One region of the Neobacillus sp. S1115 genome, then DNA from elsewhere that is predicted to be linked to it. Evidence: riboswitches for the same ligand, from Rfam matches in the RefSeq annotation. Region 1 holds a riboswitch; each other region holds the start of a gene.
The links. Region 1 has a riboswitch for S-adenosylmethionine ahead of ACZ5B7_RS25465 (methionine ABC transporter ATP-binding protein). Riboswitches for the same ligand answer to the same signal wherever they lie in the genome.

Region 1 (4,215 bases):
AAGGACCATATTACTACTGGAATCACTATTTTATTTAACTAAAGGTCAGACAAATCTTGCCAAAATAATTTAATCAAAGGTATTGACTCGGAATTAAAGTTCAGGTATTATTTTTTTAGAATATTCAAGCAACGAACAGCAAACTAAATATACATTCTTATCAAGAGCGGCGGAGGGACTGGCCCGTTGAAGCCCGGCAACCGGTGGACCACACGGTGCTAAATCCAGCAGAGCAAACGGGCTCTGAAAGATAAGAAGAGCGGAGAACCCCCATCTTCTTATAGGAAGCATGGGTTTTATTTTTATATTGGGAGGGAATAAGAACTATGTCAGAAAAACAAAAGAAGTTAAGGTTTGAAACATTAAGTGTTCACGGTGGACTCTCACCAGACCCTGTAACAGGAGCACGGGCGCTACCTATCTATCAAAATAACGCCTACCAATTCAAAAGCACAGAGCATGCCGCCAATCTATTCGCGTTAGCGGAACCTGGGTACATATATACACGGATTCACAATCCAACGACAACTGTTTTTGAAGAAAGAGTATCGCTTCTAGAAGGCGGCGTTGGCGCACTGGCAGTGGCAAGCGGTATGTCTGCCATCACATTGGCCATCTTAAACATTGCCGAAGCGGGTGATGAGATTGTTGCTGCATCCAATCTATATGGTGGAACGTATAATCTATTTGCAGTGACCCTGCCTAAATACGGGATTAATGTGAAGTTTGTCGACCCAGAGAATCCGGAAAACTTCCGTGCCGCCATTACGGAAAAAACAAAAGCTGTTTTCGCTGAAACGATCGGCAACCCAAGCTTAAGAATCCTGGATATTGAAAAAGTAGCCAATATTGCTCATGAAGCAGGGGTTCCTCTTATCGTGGACAATACCTTTGCAACACCATACTTGTGCCGTCCAATTGAGCATGGCGCTGATATCGTCGTTCACTCCGCAACCAAGTGGATATTAGGTAATGGAACAACTACAGGGGGCATTATTGTCGACGGAGGCAAGTTCGATTGGAATTCACCGAAATTCCCTGGCTTAACAACGCCAGACTCCAGCTATAATGACCTTGTTTATGCAGAGGCACTTGGACCAGTTGCTTATATTATTAAAGCACGCGTACAGCTTCTCCGCGACATGGGGCCGGCTTTAAGCCCGCAAAGCTCATTCCAGTTTGTTCTTGGGTTAGAAACGCTTCATGTACGGATGAAAGAGCATGTCGCCAACACCAAAAAGGTAGTGGAATACTTGCATAATCATCCTGCGGTTGAATGGGTTTCTTATCCGGGGCATCCATCACATCCTGACTATGAATTGGCACAAAAATATTTACCTAAGGGCGCTGGTTCAATGGTTGTATTTGGCATTAAAGGCGGAAGAGAAGCCGGTGCGAAATTAATCGATGCGATCACCCTATGGGCGCACGTGGCTAATGTCGGCGATGCCAAGAGCTTAATTATCCACCCAGCAAGCACCACACACCAGCAGCTGGATGCGGAAGGATTAAAGTCAGCGGGTGTTTCTGAGGACTTGATCCGTCTATCCATTGGAATCGAAAATGTTGAGGACTTAGTGGAAGATTTAGAGGACGCAATCGAAGCTGCAACAGGCTTAACATCTTTAAAAACCAATGCCTAAATTTTCCTTAAATAGTTTTTTGAAAATGTAGAATTTTGTCGTTGACACTACTATCTAACCGTGATACTATTACTTTCATAATAATAGTATTAATGCATGTATAATTAAATATAGGATAGCTTTTGCTCTTATCAAGAGAGGTGGAGGGATGTGCCCTATGAAGCCCGGCAACCGTCAATTTTATTGAAATGGTGCCAATTCACACAAAGCCTGCGGCTTTGAAAGATGGGAGAAAGGATTCATTTAATAATGATGCCTTTCTGCCTTTGCAGAGAGGCTTTTTATTTTACTAAAATAGAATTCTTTCATGAAAATTATCAAATCCTATAATAAGGACAAGAAGTAGGTGATTCAATGATTTCCATTAAAAATGTACGAAAGATTTTTTCTACCAAGCAGGGACAGTTAAAAGCTGTTGATGAAGTAAACCTGGATATAAAAGAAGGAGAAATCTTTGGTGTGATCGGATATAGCGGGGCTGGTAAAAGTACCTTAATCCGCATGTTAAATGGCCTTGAGCTGCCTACGGGTGGAACTGTCAACGTGGCTGGCCGGGAGATTTCAAAAATAAAGGGTGCAGAGCTTAGAAAAGCCCGTCAGGAAATCAGCATGATTTTCCAGCACTTCAATCTACTTTGGTCAAGAACAGTTAGCGAAAATATCTCTTTTCCATTAGAGATTGCCGGTGTGAGCGCACCGGAAAGGAAAAAACGAGTTGAAGAGTTGATCAAGTTAGTTGGCCTTGAGGGCAGAGGTGACGCCTACCCTTCACAGTTGAGCGGCGGGCAGAAACAGCGGGTCGGGATTGCCCGGGCCCTTGCCAATAACCCAAAGGTGCTGTTATGTGACGAGGCAACATCAGCGCTCGACCCGCAAACAACAGACTCTATTCTCGACCTTTTAGTGAATATCAATAAACAATTCGGCTTAACGATTGTGCTGATTACTCACGAAATGCATGTCATCCGGAAAATCTGTCATCGAGTAGCGGTCATGGAAAGTGGGCGGATTGTGGAGCTTGGTCCGGTGCTTGATGTATTTAAAAACCCTCAGCAGCCGATTACGAAACGGTTTGTCCAGCAGGTAACCGAACCGGAAAAAACAAAGGAAACAGCAGAGCATTTGCTAGAGCGCTATCCGCATGGAAAGGTCATTCAACTATCGTTTCTTGGGGAAGCAACAGAACAGCCATTAATCACACGTGTGATTCGTGATTTTGATGTCGTAGTAAATATTCTCCAAGGGAATATTTCTCATACGCAAAACGGGTCTTATGGAACATTATTTATTCATTTGGATGGCCAAGCTAATGAAATTCAGAAAGCCATCGATTATATTCACTCGCAGCAAGTGGGCGTGGAGGTGATCAGTAATGGCTGACTTTATGGAATTAGTTAAGTGGGATGAGCTGTTACTGGCAACACGTGAAACGATCTATATGACCGCCATCTCGGTCCTTGCGACATTTATTTTGGGCTTGCTGCTTGGCCTGCTGCTATTTCTAACGAGTAAAGGAAACATATGGCAAAGCCGCGGAGTAAACATTATTATTGCTGGCTTTGTAAATATTTTTAGATCCATTCCCTTTATTATCTTAATTGTTTTATTAATCCCTTTTACTAAAGTTCTCGTTGGGACAATGCTCGGTGCCAATGCTGCACTGCCGGCACTGATTATTGGAGCAGCTCCGTTTTATGCTCGAATGGTGGAAATCGCCCTTAGGGAGATTGATAAAGGTGTGATTGAAGCATCCCAATCAATGGGTGCAACACATGGACATATTATTTTTAAGGTATTAATACCAGAATCCTTGCCAGCATTAATTTCTGGGATTACCGTTACGGCGATTTCACTTGTTGGTTTCACTGCAATGGCTGGGGTCATTGGAGCTGGTGGACTTGGCCATTTTGCCTATCTAGAAGGCTTTCAACGCAACAGGCCAATGGTTACATTAGTGGCAACAATTGCTATTTTAATCTTAGTTTTTATTATCCAATTTATTGGAGATTATTTTACAAAGAGAACAGATAAACGTTAACAGGAGGAGTAAAAAATGAAAAAAGTTCTGGGTTTGATCTTCATTGCGTTTACCGTATTTGCCTTAGCGGCCTGCGGCGGTGCAAAAAATGATTCAGCAGATAAAGATGGGAACAAAAAATTAGTTGTTGGTGCAACTGCTGTACCACACGCAGAAGTACTTGAAGCTGCAAAGCCAATATTGAAGAAAAAAGGTATTGATTTGGAAATTCAAGTTTTCCAAGACTATATTCTGCCAAACGTAGCATTAAAGGATAAAGAAATAGATGCAAACTATTTCCAAACACCTGGGTATTTAGATCTGCAGATGAAAGAAAATAAAGATTTTGATTTTGTCAGTGTGGGCGGGGTTCATAAAGAACCAATCGGCATTTACTCAAAAAAGTATAAAAGTCTAAAAGATCTTCCAAATGGTGCAACCATTATTATGAGTGATTCTTTAAGCGACCACGGCCGTATCCTGCCGATTTTTGAAAAGGCTGGATTAATCAAGCTTAAAGAAGGCGTTGGTGCAAACGCAAGAATAGATGATATC
Region 2 (4,215 bases), 2.5 Mb from region 1:
CCTGGAACTGCTATACGAAGTTCGCGAGCGCGGGTCTGTGACCACCTGGCGCGACCGCCGCACTGATTTATATACAGATTGGAATTAAAACGAGGGAGGCCTTTTCATGTATCGCAGTGAATTTTACGTTTATGATCAGGACCGGCCGCTGCCGGTTTGTGTACGTAATTACACAATGGAGGACTTTGACCAGCTCATCGAAATCCAGTCCGAATGCTTCCCGCCTCCTTTTCCATCCGAGCTTTGGTGGAATGAAGAACAATTAACGAATCATGTGACACTGTTTCCGGAAGGGGCATTATGCGTTGAAATTAATGGTGAATTGGCGGGCTCCCTGACCGGAGTTTGTGTTGATTTGGACCCGTCTAATCACAGCCATACATGGGAAGAAGTGACTGACCACGGCTATATCCGCAACCATAATCCGAACGGCAACACCCTCTACATTGTCGATATCAGCGTCCGCCCAAAGTACCGCAAGCTGGGACTCGGAAAATTAATGATGCATGCCATGTACCATGTGGTCATTGAAAAAAGGTATGACCGTCTGCTTGGCGGCGGGCGGATGCCGGGCTATCATAAAGTGGCTGAAAAAATGACGCCGGAAGAGTATCTGGACGCTGTCATTAAAGGCGAGCTAAAAGACCCTGTCATCAGCTTTCTCCTTCGCTGCGGACGTGTGCCAATCGGTGTCGCCAGAAACTATTTAGAGGACGAAGAATCCCTTAACAATGCGGCATTAATGGAATGGAAGAACCCATTTAAATAATTTATAAGGGGAATCAGAACCAATGGAATTTAAACGCATTACCAATATTGAAGACCCCAATTTTAAAAAGCTTCATGATTTAATGGGACAGATTTTTCCACCGGAAGAGGTCCTAGATTATGAATTGTGGAAAGAACCGTTAGAAGACCCAAGTATCCGCGTATTCGTTGCTGTCGATCAGGACCAGGTCGTCGGTGCGACTGAGTACCGCTATTATCCTGACTGGAATATTGCGATGACCGACTTCACGATTATCAGCAAACCTGGCCTCTCGCTTGGCCGATTTTTAGCTGAAAATCGTCTGAAGGACTTAAAACAGCTTGCTGCCCAAAACGGTAAGGAGCTGTTCGGAATGTTTGCCGAAATCTATGACCCATACCGTGTAGAGCACCACGAATTTGGCGGCGTGAAGGTCATGGACCCGTACGTGCGCCGTGAGGTTCTGTCACATTTAGGCTATCAGCGCCTTGACCTTGCCTACGTGCACCCATCCTGGGAAAACAACGGGGAAGCGGTGTCTGGCCTTGATCTATGCTTCATGCCGATTAAGGAAGAAATCGCCGAAATTCCAGCATCACTTGTCAAAGACTTTCTAACTACCTATTATTCTGTGCTTTCCAATAAACCACAGGAATGGCTGGACATGGTTGAGAAATTAGCAGCAAAAGAAACGGTCGCCCTTTTGCCACTTTAATATTGACAACTCTTGAAAATTCAGATAATATACTTTTTATATATCTTTGGAAATTTAATGAAAAATCAAATAAATACTCTTATCCAGAGCGGCGGAGGGACTAGGCCCGATGAAGCCCGGCAACCTTCAAGGTATTCCTTGAAAAGGTGCTAATTCCTGCAGGTTATTTGTAGCCTGATAGATAAGAGGAGGAATAGAGCCCTCTTCTTATGAAGAGGGTTTTTATTTTTCAAAAAAATAAAGGGGTGGCAGACATGTCTGTAATTAAAGTGGCAATTCTCGGGTTCGGTACGGTAGGTGAAGGGGTTTATCGGACCATTCAATCACATAGCAATGAGCTGGCGGCAGAATTAGGGAAGGAAGTAGAGGTTGCTGCCGTCCTTGTTAGAAATAAGCAAAAGCCGCGGGATATTAGCGGGAATGTTCTGCTGACAACGGACTTCGAAGAAATTCTGCAATTGCCGAAGCTTGATGTCGTGATTGAATGCATCGTGGATAAAGACCCAACTTTTTCCTACTTAAGAAAAGCAATCCAACGGGGCTGCCACATCATTACAGCGAATAAGGAGATGTTTGCCCACCACGGGAATGAGCTTATCGAGTTGGCAGAACAGCATCAGGTGTCGGTTGGTTTTGAGGCGACAGTGGCCGGGGGGATTCCAGTCATTCAAACGCTTGGTCAGCTTTTAAAAATTAATCGTGTCCAGCGGATCCTGGGAATCCTCAATGGAACGTCCAATTTCATCTTGACCGAGATGCGGGAAAAGCGGCAGTCATTTGCCGAAAGCTTGCTGCGGGCGCAGGAAAATGGCTATGCCGAGGCGGATCCGACCAATGACGTGGAAGGCTATGATGCTTTTTATAAAACGATGATCTTAAGCAGGCTGGCATTTGGAGAAGAGCCTGACTGGCGTGATGTTGAACGGGTAGGGATTACGTCTATTACGAGTGAATTGATTGAAGCAGCGCAAAACTTAGGGTTAAGGTTTAAACATATTGCGAGCATCTGGAAGTCAGGCACCCGCATCCAGGCATCGGTGAAGCCGGTTCTGGTCGGCTCTGAGCACCCTTTTTACCATGTTGAGGGAGTAGAGAATGCGGTAAATGTAAAATCTGATATCGTTGGCGAAATCACCCTTCAAGGACCGGGCGCAGGCATGTACCCAACGGCTAGTGCCGTAATCGAGGATTTGGTCCACGTATGTCAAAGCCACGTGACGAAATCTAATTATTTGAAAACCTCAGGGGAGGACATTGAGTTGAAAAGTGAACACCAGAGGGAGTACTGGCTGGTCCAGGGTCTGGTCCAAAAATATGGCAGTCCCGCGATTACCCTGGTGGATGAAATCTCTGAGGGAATCTTTGTCCTAAAGGGTTCCAAAAAGGACATCGAGCAGCTTGCGCAAAGGCAACCATCGGTTCAATATTTTTCGATCCTGGGTAAGGAAGAATTCCTCGTGAGGGGTATTGAGGAAGCGAAGGCATTATAGGGTTGGATTGAGGGGCATCTTTATGTGATGCTCCTTTTGTTATGAATGGACATTCATTTATCCAGTGTTTTTTCCACATCTAAAGTCCTGTATTTATAGGTAGTCAACAATGTTATGCACATTATCCACAATTTTGAAAGCGGTTATCCACTGTTAGTTATTAACAGAAAAGCTGATTGTGAAAATCAGATTTTATAAGGGGTTAGCTGGTGTTGTCCACATTATTAACATTGTCCACAAAAGAGGAGGGGGAACGTGCTGTATTGCGTTCACAATCTCTTCATATATCTAACATTAATATGTTAAGAAACTGTGAAAGCCGTTGTTTTTTCAATAGCAGGAGAGTATATTAAAAGTGTAAAGAAGATAGTGAAGCAATTCACAAGGACTTCCTTACAAGACACAGCTAGCTGATCAATCCCTTTCTTAAGGGAATAACTTAAAGTTAAAATTGTGAAATACTTCACAAAAAGCTATGGAGATGATTATGATGAGATGGTACAAAACTCCTTACGCAGCAGTTGTTTGGACAGTATTACGGGTTTGGCTTGGATTACAATGGATTGAAGCAGGTTATCATAAGTTAACTGGTGGTTTCGATGCTACAGGGTTCCTAAAAGGAGCAATGGCGGCAGCAACTGGCGAACACCCTGCGGTTCAAGCATGGTATGCAGATTTCTTACAGCAATTCGCTATGCCTAACGTGGGAATTTTTAATACATTAATACCTTGGGGAGAAATGTTAGTCGGTCTTGGTTTAATCGTTGGTTTAGCCACAATCCCAGCCTTGATTGCCGGTGCATTTATGAACTTGAACTTTATGCTGGCAGGTACGACAAGCACGAACCCAATTCTTTATACAGCTGCGATGATTCTGTTATTCGCAGGTGCAGGAGCTTACTACTTCGGTCTTGACCGATATGCAGTTCCTTTTATCAAAGGCTATTTCAAAAAAGCTCATGTAAATGAAGTAAAAACGCAATAAGGCAGCACCAATTAATAATCGTTAACTCCCCCTTTAAATACATTAAAGAAGCAGGAATCCTGCTTCTTCTTTTTTTAGCTAAAAGTATAAATTCAACTACGCCTCATGAACCGTCCTCTTGGACTCCCCAATCGGCGAGTTTTCATTTATTATTTGCGATTTCTGACGCGCTGGTTTGCCGCATTTGCGCGCGCCATTGCTTCTAAATCAGCTCCATCAGCCATTTCCTTGGAGAATTCTACGTCCTGTCCATCTGATTTCATATTTTTCGGTACTT
Region 3 (4,215 bases), 2.0 Mb from region 1:
GCCCTTGAAATGACAATTCCTGCTGATCCAGCAAAGCCCTGAATGAGCCGCAATATAATTAATCCCCAAATGGAAGGGCTAAGTACGCATAAAAGGGACACGATAAAGTAAATCATTAAGCCGACTAAAAGTGGTTTTCGGCGACCGGTTACATCACTGATAGGTCCAGTGAGCAGCTGCCCAGATGCTAAACCGATCACGAAAAGCGACAGGCTGAGTTGAACAGATGATGCGTTTGTATGGAAATCTTTTGCGATATTTGGCAGGGCCGGTAAATACATATCAATGGATAAAGGTCCAAATGCTGCAAGTGAACCGAGAACAATCGCCATCCATACTCGTTTAGAACGAGAAAGCACTGCTTGATGATCCTCTGCCTTTTGTATGAAATCCCCCATATAGTAAGTCATTCCTCCAGTTATGTAAATCCAATCTAGTTACCTCAGATTTTATCATTCTATGTTAACAGATTATTCAATATTTGGGAAATCTTTAAAGTAGGAACATAGATATAAATTTAAAAAACAGAAATATCGAGAGTTCATTCCGAGAAGATTGTTGCATTTTATTTTAAAAACTGCTTCAAGAAGGAAAAAATAGCTTATTGTTTGTATGATCGCCTGTTCTGGAAATAATATAATTAGGCGACTAAAAAATAGTATGGGTGACTAAAACCGAAAAAAAATTTGTTAGTACGGTAACCAATAAAGGGTATGGGTGACCGAAACTGAAAAAAAATACGTTGGTACGGTAACCAATAAAGGAGATGGGTGACCGAAACCGAAAAAAATACGTTGGTACGGTAACCAATAAAGGGTATGGGTGACCGAAACTGAAAAAAATACGTTGGTACGGTAACCAATAAAGGAGATGGGTGACCGAAACCGAAAAAAATACGTTGGTACGGTACCAATAAAGGGTATGGGTGACCGAAACTGAAAAAAATACGTTGGTACGGTAACCAATAAAGGGTATGGGTGACCGAAACCGAAAAAAATACGTTGGTACGGTAACCAATAAAGGGTATGGGTGACCGAAACCGAAAAAAATATGATGGTACGGTAACCAATAAAGGGTATGGGTGACCGAAACCGAAAAAGATATGTTCGCAAGGGCAACCAATAGGCACCGAGGTGTTTGGGTAAATTTCCAAATTCAGATGGAATCTTAGAGACACATTGTTTACAAAAACAGCCAATCGAAAAAAAGGCCGCCTTCCATCATACAAATGGAAGGCGGCCTTTCCTAGTGGGTTTAAATGGTTCCCCAAACATCCTTAGCTATAGCCACTACATGTTTAATCTTATTCCACTGCTCTTCTTCCGTTAAAATATTTCCTTCTTCTGTGCTGGCAAAGCCGCATTGAGGGCTTACTGCCAGGTTTTCTAATGGAATAAATTGACTTGCTTCTTTAATTCTTGCCTTAATAGATTCTGGATCCTCGAGTTCTGGGAATTTAGAAGTGAATAATCCTAGTACAACGGTTAGGTTAGGACGCTTGAAGCCTTTTAAAGGTTCGAAGTCACCAGAACGCTGATCATCATACTCTAGGAATAGCCCGTCCACATTTAGCTCAGCGAAAATGGCATCGGAAATTTGATCGTACCCGCCGCTTGTGATGTAGGTGGATCTGAAGTTGCCGCGGCAAATATGCATGGTAATGGTCAAATCTTCCGGCTTATCGGCAATGGTTTCATTGATTGCACTTACTCTTGTTTTGATGATTTCATGTACATCCAAGCCAACTTTTTCAACCACTGCATTGATTCGCTCTTCTGAAACAAAATCAATCCAAGATGTGTCGTCTAATTGCAAGTAACGGCAGCCAGCATCATAGAAAGCCTGGATGGCTTTTTGATAAGCCGCTACGGTATCTTTATAAAGTTGTTCGCTGTTGCCATTGTAATACTCATCGCCTTGAATTCTCGTAAATAACATATTCGGGCTTGGAATGGAGAACTTCGCCACTTGGCTGCCATCTCCATATTTTTCAACTGCCTGCTTTAAAAACTTGAAATGCTCTAGCATATAATGATCATTAAAGTCCACTTTGCCCACTACTTTAATGGCGTTGTTTCTTGTTTGGGCGCCTTTGAAGTTACTGATATATTCATTTTCAAAAAATGCTACACCTTCCAAACCAGCCAAGAAATCCAGATGCCACCATGAACGTCTAAACTCACCATCTGTAATGGATTTTAAGCCTGCTCCAATTTGGTTTTGAACCAATTTCTCAATTTCTTGATCCTCAACCGCCTTCAGGGCATCTGCATCAATTTCCCCATTAGCAAAAGCCTTTCTAGCTTCTTTAACCGGTTCTGTTCGAAGAAAGCTGCCGACATGGTCAGCTTTGAATGGAGTTTTTACTAGTGTTGCTGTCATTAATTATTCCTTCTTTCTCGGTGTAATAAAAAACCCTCTTCTCAAAAATAAGAAGAGGGTAATAGCTATTACTAAATCTCTTCTTATCTTCAAGCACTCGCTTCTGGAATTGGCACAGTACGAACGTGTCTGCTGCCGAGGCTTCAAAGGGCCAGTCCCTCCACCTCTCTTGATAAGAATATTCGAAAATATTTAATTAACAGTAAAGATACACCTGTTCTGATTTTCTGTCAACAAAAATCTACAACACTATTGTTGTGGTTAAATGGAAAAGCTATCCAAAATAGGCTCAATGGGACAAATACCTAAACATATATTATTTGTGGTAACGGTATCAAAAAATGAACTGCAGCAAGGAATTAAGATTCAGGTGATGATCTGAGGTGAAAAAATGGAATTTAACAGGCGAGAGGGTCATTTTGATGGGTCTTTGCAGCCATTTTGTGCACAGACAACGGATATGGCGCCCCTATTTGAAGCAGAAGCTTATGATCATGCAGAAAAGAAAATAAAAAAGCTTCGTCTAGAAAGCTATCGTGGAAGCTGGGTTATTTTATTTTTTTATGCAAGTGATTTTACCTTTGTTTGACCGACAGAATTGGCAGCGGTCGCTGCTATTAAGGATCAACTAAAGACACTTAATACAAATGTCCTTGCTATCAGCACGGACAGTGTATATGCCCATAAAGTATTCGCTGAGGTATCTCCCAATGCCTCTCAGGTATCATTTCCACTTCTTAGTGACCGAACACACCAAATCAGTAAAGCATACAGAGTCCTAAATGAAAAAGTTGGGGCAGCCTTAAGAGCAACCGTCATTATCGATCCAGATGGAATAATTGTATCCAAATTGGTATACCCATTAGAAGTTGGCCGAAATGTTTACGAAATACTAAGGATCATACAAGGGGTACAATACGGAAGAAGCACCGGAGAAGGAGTCCCAGCTAACTGGGTTCCCGGTAACCCAGGAATCATTAGAGACCCAAAGTATATCGGAAGAATTTGATGCATGGGGAGGCATGGGGACGGTTCTCATGCCTCATTTAGGCTTTTAAGATCCTCTACATACATCATTGATTCCTTAATTATGTCGTAATTTGTCGAAAAGTTAATAAAAATGTACGCGTTTTCACCTGATATGATAGTTTCTATACAAATATTCTAAATATTCATCCCTTTGTGACTACCCAGGAAAAATGGATAGATTGGTCTGTCAGGAGGTATAAAATGTGCCAGGAACACAGAAATAAAAATGTAGAAGTAAATTTTGAAATACCAGAAAACATAATCCAAAGTTTTAGAGATGCTGTTGAAAAAAATGGAAAGTCAATGAATGACGTGCTTAGGTTATATATGCAAAAATACATTTGGAAACAAAGTGAATTACAAAGAAATAGACAAATGCGACGTCAAAGTATTGGAGCCAAGTGATAAAATGATAGTAGTATTAATATAGAAATACTTTAACAATTTTATCATATATTTTTAGAACGGCTGACATGTAAGTTTGACACCTTTAAATGATTCATGGTATATATATTCAAATTATGACGAATGAGCATAACCACAGGGGGAATTTAAAATTATGGAACATCGCAGCAAAATTTTAGATTGTACGATCCGTGATGGAGGTTTAGTAAACAATTGGGATTTCAGTATCGAATTTGTCCAGGACTTGTATAATGGACTAAGTGCGGCTGGCGTTGAATATATGGAGATTGGCTATAAAAACTCCGCTAAGCTGCTGAACGCAACTGAGCCTAATCCATGGAGATTTTTAGATGATCATTTTCTGAAAGAAATCATTCCTGAGAAAAAATTCACGAAGCT
Region 4 (4,215 bases), 170 kb from region 1:
TCCGACGGAAAACGTTTTAATAGACGGATGGAATTGCTTTGCAATCGAGGCAATGATGGAAGAGTCAATCCCACCTGATAAGAAGGAACCAACCGGAACATCACTGCGCATATGCTTTTCAACCGAATCAAACAGAATATCACGGATTTCCTTTACGAAATCATCTTCCGATTTTAGTACTGGGTGAAAATGTGCCTTCCAGTAGCGGTTCATTTCCATCTTCGAGCCGATTTTTTTTGTAAAATAATGGCCTGGTTCAAGCTTTTTAATTCCTTCAGATAGGGTATCAGGTTCTGGAACAAACTGATAGGTTAAATAATGCTGCAATGAATCATAATCCAGCACATCATTTTTAAGAGCCAGCAAAATGCTCTTTTTCTCAGAAGCAAAGAAGGTTCTGTCACCATCCTCCATATAAAAGAATGGTTTAATTCCAAACGGATCTCGTGCCCCATAAAGTGTTTGTTCCTGCTTATCCCAGATTACAAAAGCAAACATCCCGCGCAAGCGTTCAACTGCTTTTTCTTTTAGATGGCTGTAGAGGGCAATGATAACCTCTGTATCAGAGCTTGTGGAAAAAGTTAGTCCTTCTTTGAGCAACTCTTCACGAAGCTCGACATAGTTATAAATTTCACCGTTAAAAATAATCCAGTATCTTTCGTTTTCATACGTTAGCGGCTGGTGCCCGGATTCAATATCAATGATACTTAACCGGCGGAAACCAAATTGAATATGATCATCATAATAATAACCATCATCATCTGGTCCACGATGGGTTATAATATCGTTCATATTTTTAAAAAGCTGCTTTTCTTCGTCACGATAATTTTGCGTTTTGTCATGTACACAACCGATAAAACCGCACATTATGTACCTCACCTACTCTATTTCAAAATATCCTTTTGTAAAAACATACTCTCTAATACTACCACTTTTTTTTCAAAAATGGCACTGTGAACAAAAGGAAAATCATGTATCATCATTTTTCACTTCAATAGTCCTACTTAAACATTTTATTCCAATTTTTAAAACACTGAACAAGAAAATAGACGTTTAATGAAAAATGGGAGTTACACCTTAATGCAACTCCCACTCCATATTATTTTCCTTCTGCCTGCTCACGTAATGCATCTGCTTTATCAGTGCGTTCCCAAGGGAGATCAACATCCGTACGGCCAAAATGTCCGTAAGCTGCTGTTTGCTTATAGATGGGGCGGCGTAAATCCAGCATTTTAATGATTCCTGCAGGGCGCAGGTCGAAGTTTTTACTTACTAAGTCAACCAATACCCCTTCGCTGACTTTGCCTGTGCCAAAAGTATCGATGGAAATCGATACCGGTCTTGCTACACCAATAGCATAGGCAAGCTGGACTTCACATTTTTCAGCTAAACCTGCTGCGACAATATTTTTTGCAACATAACGTGCAGCATAAGCGGCAGAACGGTCAACCTTTGTCGGGTCCTTACCGGAAAAAGCGCCTCCGCCGTGACGGGCATAGCCTCCGTAAGTATCCACGATAATTTTACGGCCAGTCAGTCCTGCATCCCCCTGCGGTCCGCCGATTACGAAGCGGCCGGTTGGGTTTATAAAATATTTTGTATTTTCATCGATTAATTCTTTTGGTACAACCGGATTAATGACATGTTCCTTAACATTGCGCTGGATTTGCTCTAGTCCAATTTCCGGATGGTGCTGGGTGGAAATAACAATTGTATCAATCCGAACCGGTTTGTTGTTCTCATCGTATTCGACCGTTACTTGTGTTTTTCCGTCCGGACGAAGGTATGGAAGGATATCCTCTTTACGAACCTCAGTTAACCGGCGGGCAAGCTTATGGGCTAAAGATATTGGAAGAGGCATCAGCTCTTTCGTTTCGTTACAGGCGAAGCCGAACATTAAGCCTTGGTCACCTGCACCAATTGCTTCAATTTCTTTATCTGACATTTGACCTTCACGAGCTTCAAGTGCTTGATTGACACCCATGGCAATGTCAGGAGACTGTTCATCAATCGAGGTTAACACCGCACATGTTTCCGAATCAAAGCCATATTTCGCACGAACGTAGCCAATTTCTTTGATCGTCTCACGAACAATTTTTGGGATATCTACATATGTAGAGGTAGTGATTTCGCCGGCAACTAGAACTAAACCGGTCGTTACTGATGTTTCAGCAGCTACGCGGGCATTTGCATCCTTTGCTAGAATGGCGTCTAAAATAGAATCAGAAATCTGGTCACAAATCTTATCAGGATGACCTTCAGTTACTGATTCAGAAGTGAACAAATGGCGTTTTAGTGACATCTGAATTCCTCCTATAATAATGAAATAATGAGGCTGCTTTTTTCAAAGGTTAACACCCTTTCCAAATAACCTCCATTTTGATACGGAACTCATCCCTAATAGTATGAAATAAACATCAGGTTTTTATGAAATACTACCGAAAAAACCCAACCGAAATTCTTTAGAAGATTAGTAAAGCGATTCAAACAGCACGTGTGTTTGCCAAATAGACAAAAAAACCTTTCCATGAGGAAAGGTTGAATGCAAACATTTTGCGTGCCTTTCACTCTTATCGTTCAAGGACAAGCCTTGCATCAGGTTGAGCACCTTTGCCCGAAAAACGACTAAAAATAGACATTTTCCTAGTTGCAGGTTGCTGGGTTTCATAGGGCCTGTCCCTCCACCAGCTCGGGATAAGAGAGTATCCGTTCAAGGTTAAATCATACCCCAGATTCTTAAAGTATGTCAATGTATTTTTTAGCAACATTAACCAAAATATACAATGGAGTATGATACAAAATATGCTTAAACTGTTTTTTTCATGACTTTTTAATCACCTTTAGAATAAGGTATAAAATACAGCATAATTTCGTCAATTAGTATAGACTATTATTTTAATTGTGTTATACTATTCAATATTAATATATCAAATTAAAAAAACCATAAAAAGGAAGGTTCATTAAATGAATTCTGTTCATATCCCAAATGAATTAAAGGAATTACTTAATGAAAGTAATGTCCAAGTCCAATTATCTGTGCCGCAGCTAGTTGAAAAAATCCTCAGCAGAAAAGAAGGGACACTCACTTCCACCGGAGCGGTTCGTGTTTCAACAGGAAAATATACTGGGCGGTCTCCAGAAGACAAATTCACTGTTTTGGAGGAGTCAACCAAAGATAAAATTGCCTGGGGTTCTTTAAATCAGCCAATCTCACAAGAGACTTTCGATCATCTTTATAATAAGGTATTAGAATACTTAAAACAGCAAGAAGAAGTTTATGTATTTAAAGGCTTTGCTGGTGCTGATAAGAAATCACAACTGCCGATTCAGGTCATAAATGAATTTGCTTGGCATAATCTTTTTGCCCACCAGTTGTTCATTCGGCCTTCGGAAGATGAACTTCTGACTCATGAAGCTGAATTTACAGTAATTTCTGCCCCTAATTTCAAAGCAGACCCGGCAGTCGACGGTACGAATTCTGAAACCTTCATTATTATATCATTTGAACGCCGCGTAGTTCTAATTGGAGGAACTGAATATGCGGGGGAAATGAAAAAATCAATTTTCTCTGTCATGAACTATTTACTGCCTGAAAACAATATTTTCTCTATGCACTGTTCAGCGAATGTCGGCATTGAAGGGGACGTAGCATTATTCTTCGGTTTATCCGGAACTGGAAAAACAACTCTTTCCGCTGACCCTAATCGCCGTCTAATCGGCGATGATGAGCACGGCTGGTCATCAAACGGCGTCTTTAATATTGAAGGCGGCTGCTATGCAAAATGTATTAATCTATCCCGTGAAAAAGAACCGCAAATCTTTGATGCCATCCGTTTCGGGACCGTTCTTGAAAATGTTGTGATTAACCAGGAATCGAGAATTCCGGATTACGATGATGGAACATTAACAGAAAACACTCGGGCCGCATATCCAATGGAGGCCATTGATAATATTGTCCAGCCTAGCATTGCCGGCCACCCGAATACCATTGTGTTTTTAACTGCAGATGCATTTGGTGTTCTTCCGCCAATCGCTAAATTAACAAGGGAACAAGCAATGTACCATTTCTTAAGCGGATTTACATCAAAGCTTGCTGGCACAGAGCGTGGCATTACTTCACCGCAGGCAACCTTCTCAACCTGTTTTGGTGCACCATTCCTGCCGCTGCCGGCTACACGCTATGCTGAAATGCTAGGAGAAAAAATACTTGAGCAT

Region 2: it holds a riboswitch for S-adenosylmethionine, as region 1 does, so the genes downstream of both, ACZ5B7_RS06845 (homoserine dehydrogenase) here and ACZ5B7_RS25465 (methionine ABC transporter ATP-binding protein) in region 1, are expected to answer to the same signal.
Region 3: it holds a riboswitch for S-adenosylmethionine, as region 1 does, so the genes downstream of both, ACZ5B7_RS15495 (5-methyltetrahydropteroyltriglutamate--homocysteine S-methyltransferase) here and ACZ5B7_RS25465 (methionine ABC transporter ATP-binding protein) in region 1, are expected to answer to the same signal.
Region 4: it holds a riboswitch for S-adenosylmethionine, as region 1 does, so the genes downstream of both, metK (methionine adenosyltransferase) here and ACZ5B7_RS25465 (methionine ABC transporter ATP-binding protein) in region 1, are expected to answer to the same signal.

The regions. Positions count from the first base shown of each region.
Region 1 covers NZ_AP038275.1:5,173,805-5,178,019, reverse strand. Annotated here, with positions in the region: gene ACZ5B7_RS25475 (SCP2 sterol-binding domain-containing protein) at 1-73, shown strand, start outside; SAM riboswitch class I at 155-257, shown strand; gene ACZ5B7_RS25470 (O-acetylhomoserine aminocarboxypropyltransferase/cysteine synthase family protein) at 327-1,643, shown strand; SAM riboswitch class I at 1,769-1,875, shown strand; gene ACZ5B7_RS25465 (methionine ABC transporter ATP-binding protein) at 1,998-3,023, shown strand; gene ACZ5B7_RS25460 (methionine ABC transporter permease) at 3,016-3,681, shown strand; gene ACZ5B7_RS25455 (MetQ/NlpA family ABC transporter substrate-binding protein) at 3,697-4,215, shown strand, end outside.
Region 2 covers NZ_AP038275.1:1,408,665-1,412,879, forward strand. Annotated here, with positions in the region: gene ACZ5B7_RS06830 (carbon-nitrogen hydrolase family protein) at 1-88, shown strand, start outside; gene ACZ5B7_RS06835 (GNAT family N-acetyltransferase) at 107-769, shown strand; gene ACZ5B7_RS06840 (GNAT family N-acetyltransferase) at 792-1,463, shown strand; SAM riboswitch class I at 1,540-1,651, shown strand; gene ACZ5B7_RS06845 (homoserine dehydrogenase) at 1,718-2,953, shown strand; gene ACZ5B7_RS06850 (DoxX family protein) at 3,444-3,938, shown strand; gene ACZ5B7_RS06855 (YfhD family protein) at 4,088-4,215, opposite strand, start outside.
Region 3 covers NZ_AP038275.1:3,186,299-3,190,513, reverse strand. Annotated here, with positions in the region: gene ACZ5B7_RS15500 (multidrug effflux MFS transporter) at 1-410, opposite strand, end outside; gene ACZ5B7_RS15495 (5-methyltetrahydropteroyltriglutamate--homocysteine S-methyltransferase) at 1,255-2,382, opposite strand; SAM riboswitch class I at 2,463-2,561, opposite strand; gene ACZ5B7_RS15490 (peroxiredoxin) at 2,774-3,391, shown strand; gene ACZ5B7_RS15485 (hypothetical protein) at 3,613-3,816, shown strand; gene ACZ5B7_RS15480 (aldolase catalytic domain-containing protein) at 3,971-4,215, shown strand, end outside.
Region 4 covers NZ_AP038275.1:5,005,166-5,009,380, forward strand. Annotated here, with positions in the region: gene asnB (asparagine synthase (glutamine-hydrolyzing)) at 1-867, opposite strand, end outside; gene metK (methionine adenosyltransferase) at 1,100-2,302, opposite strand; SAM riboswitch class I at 2,568-2,701, opposite strand; gene pckA (phosphoenolpyruvate carboxykinase (ATP)) at 2,965-4,215, shown strand, end outside.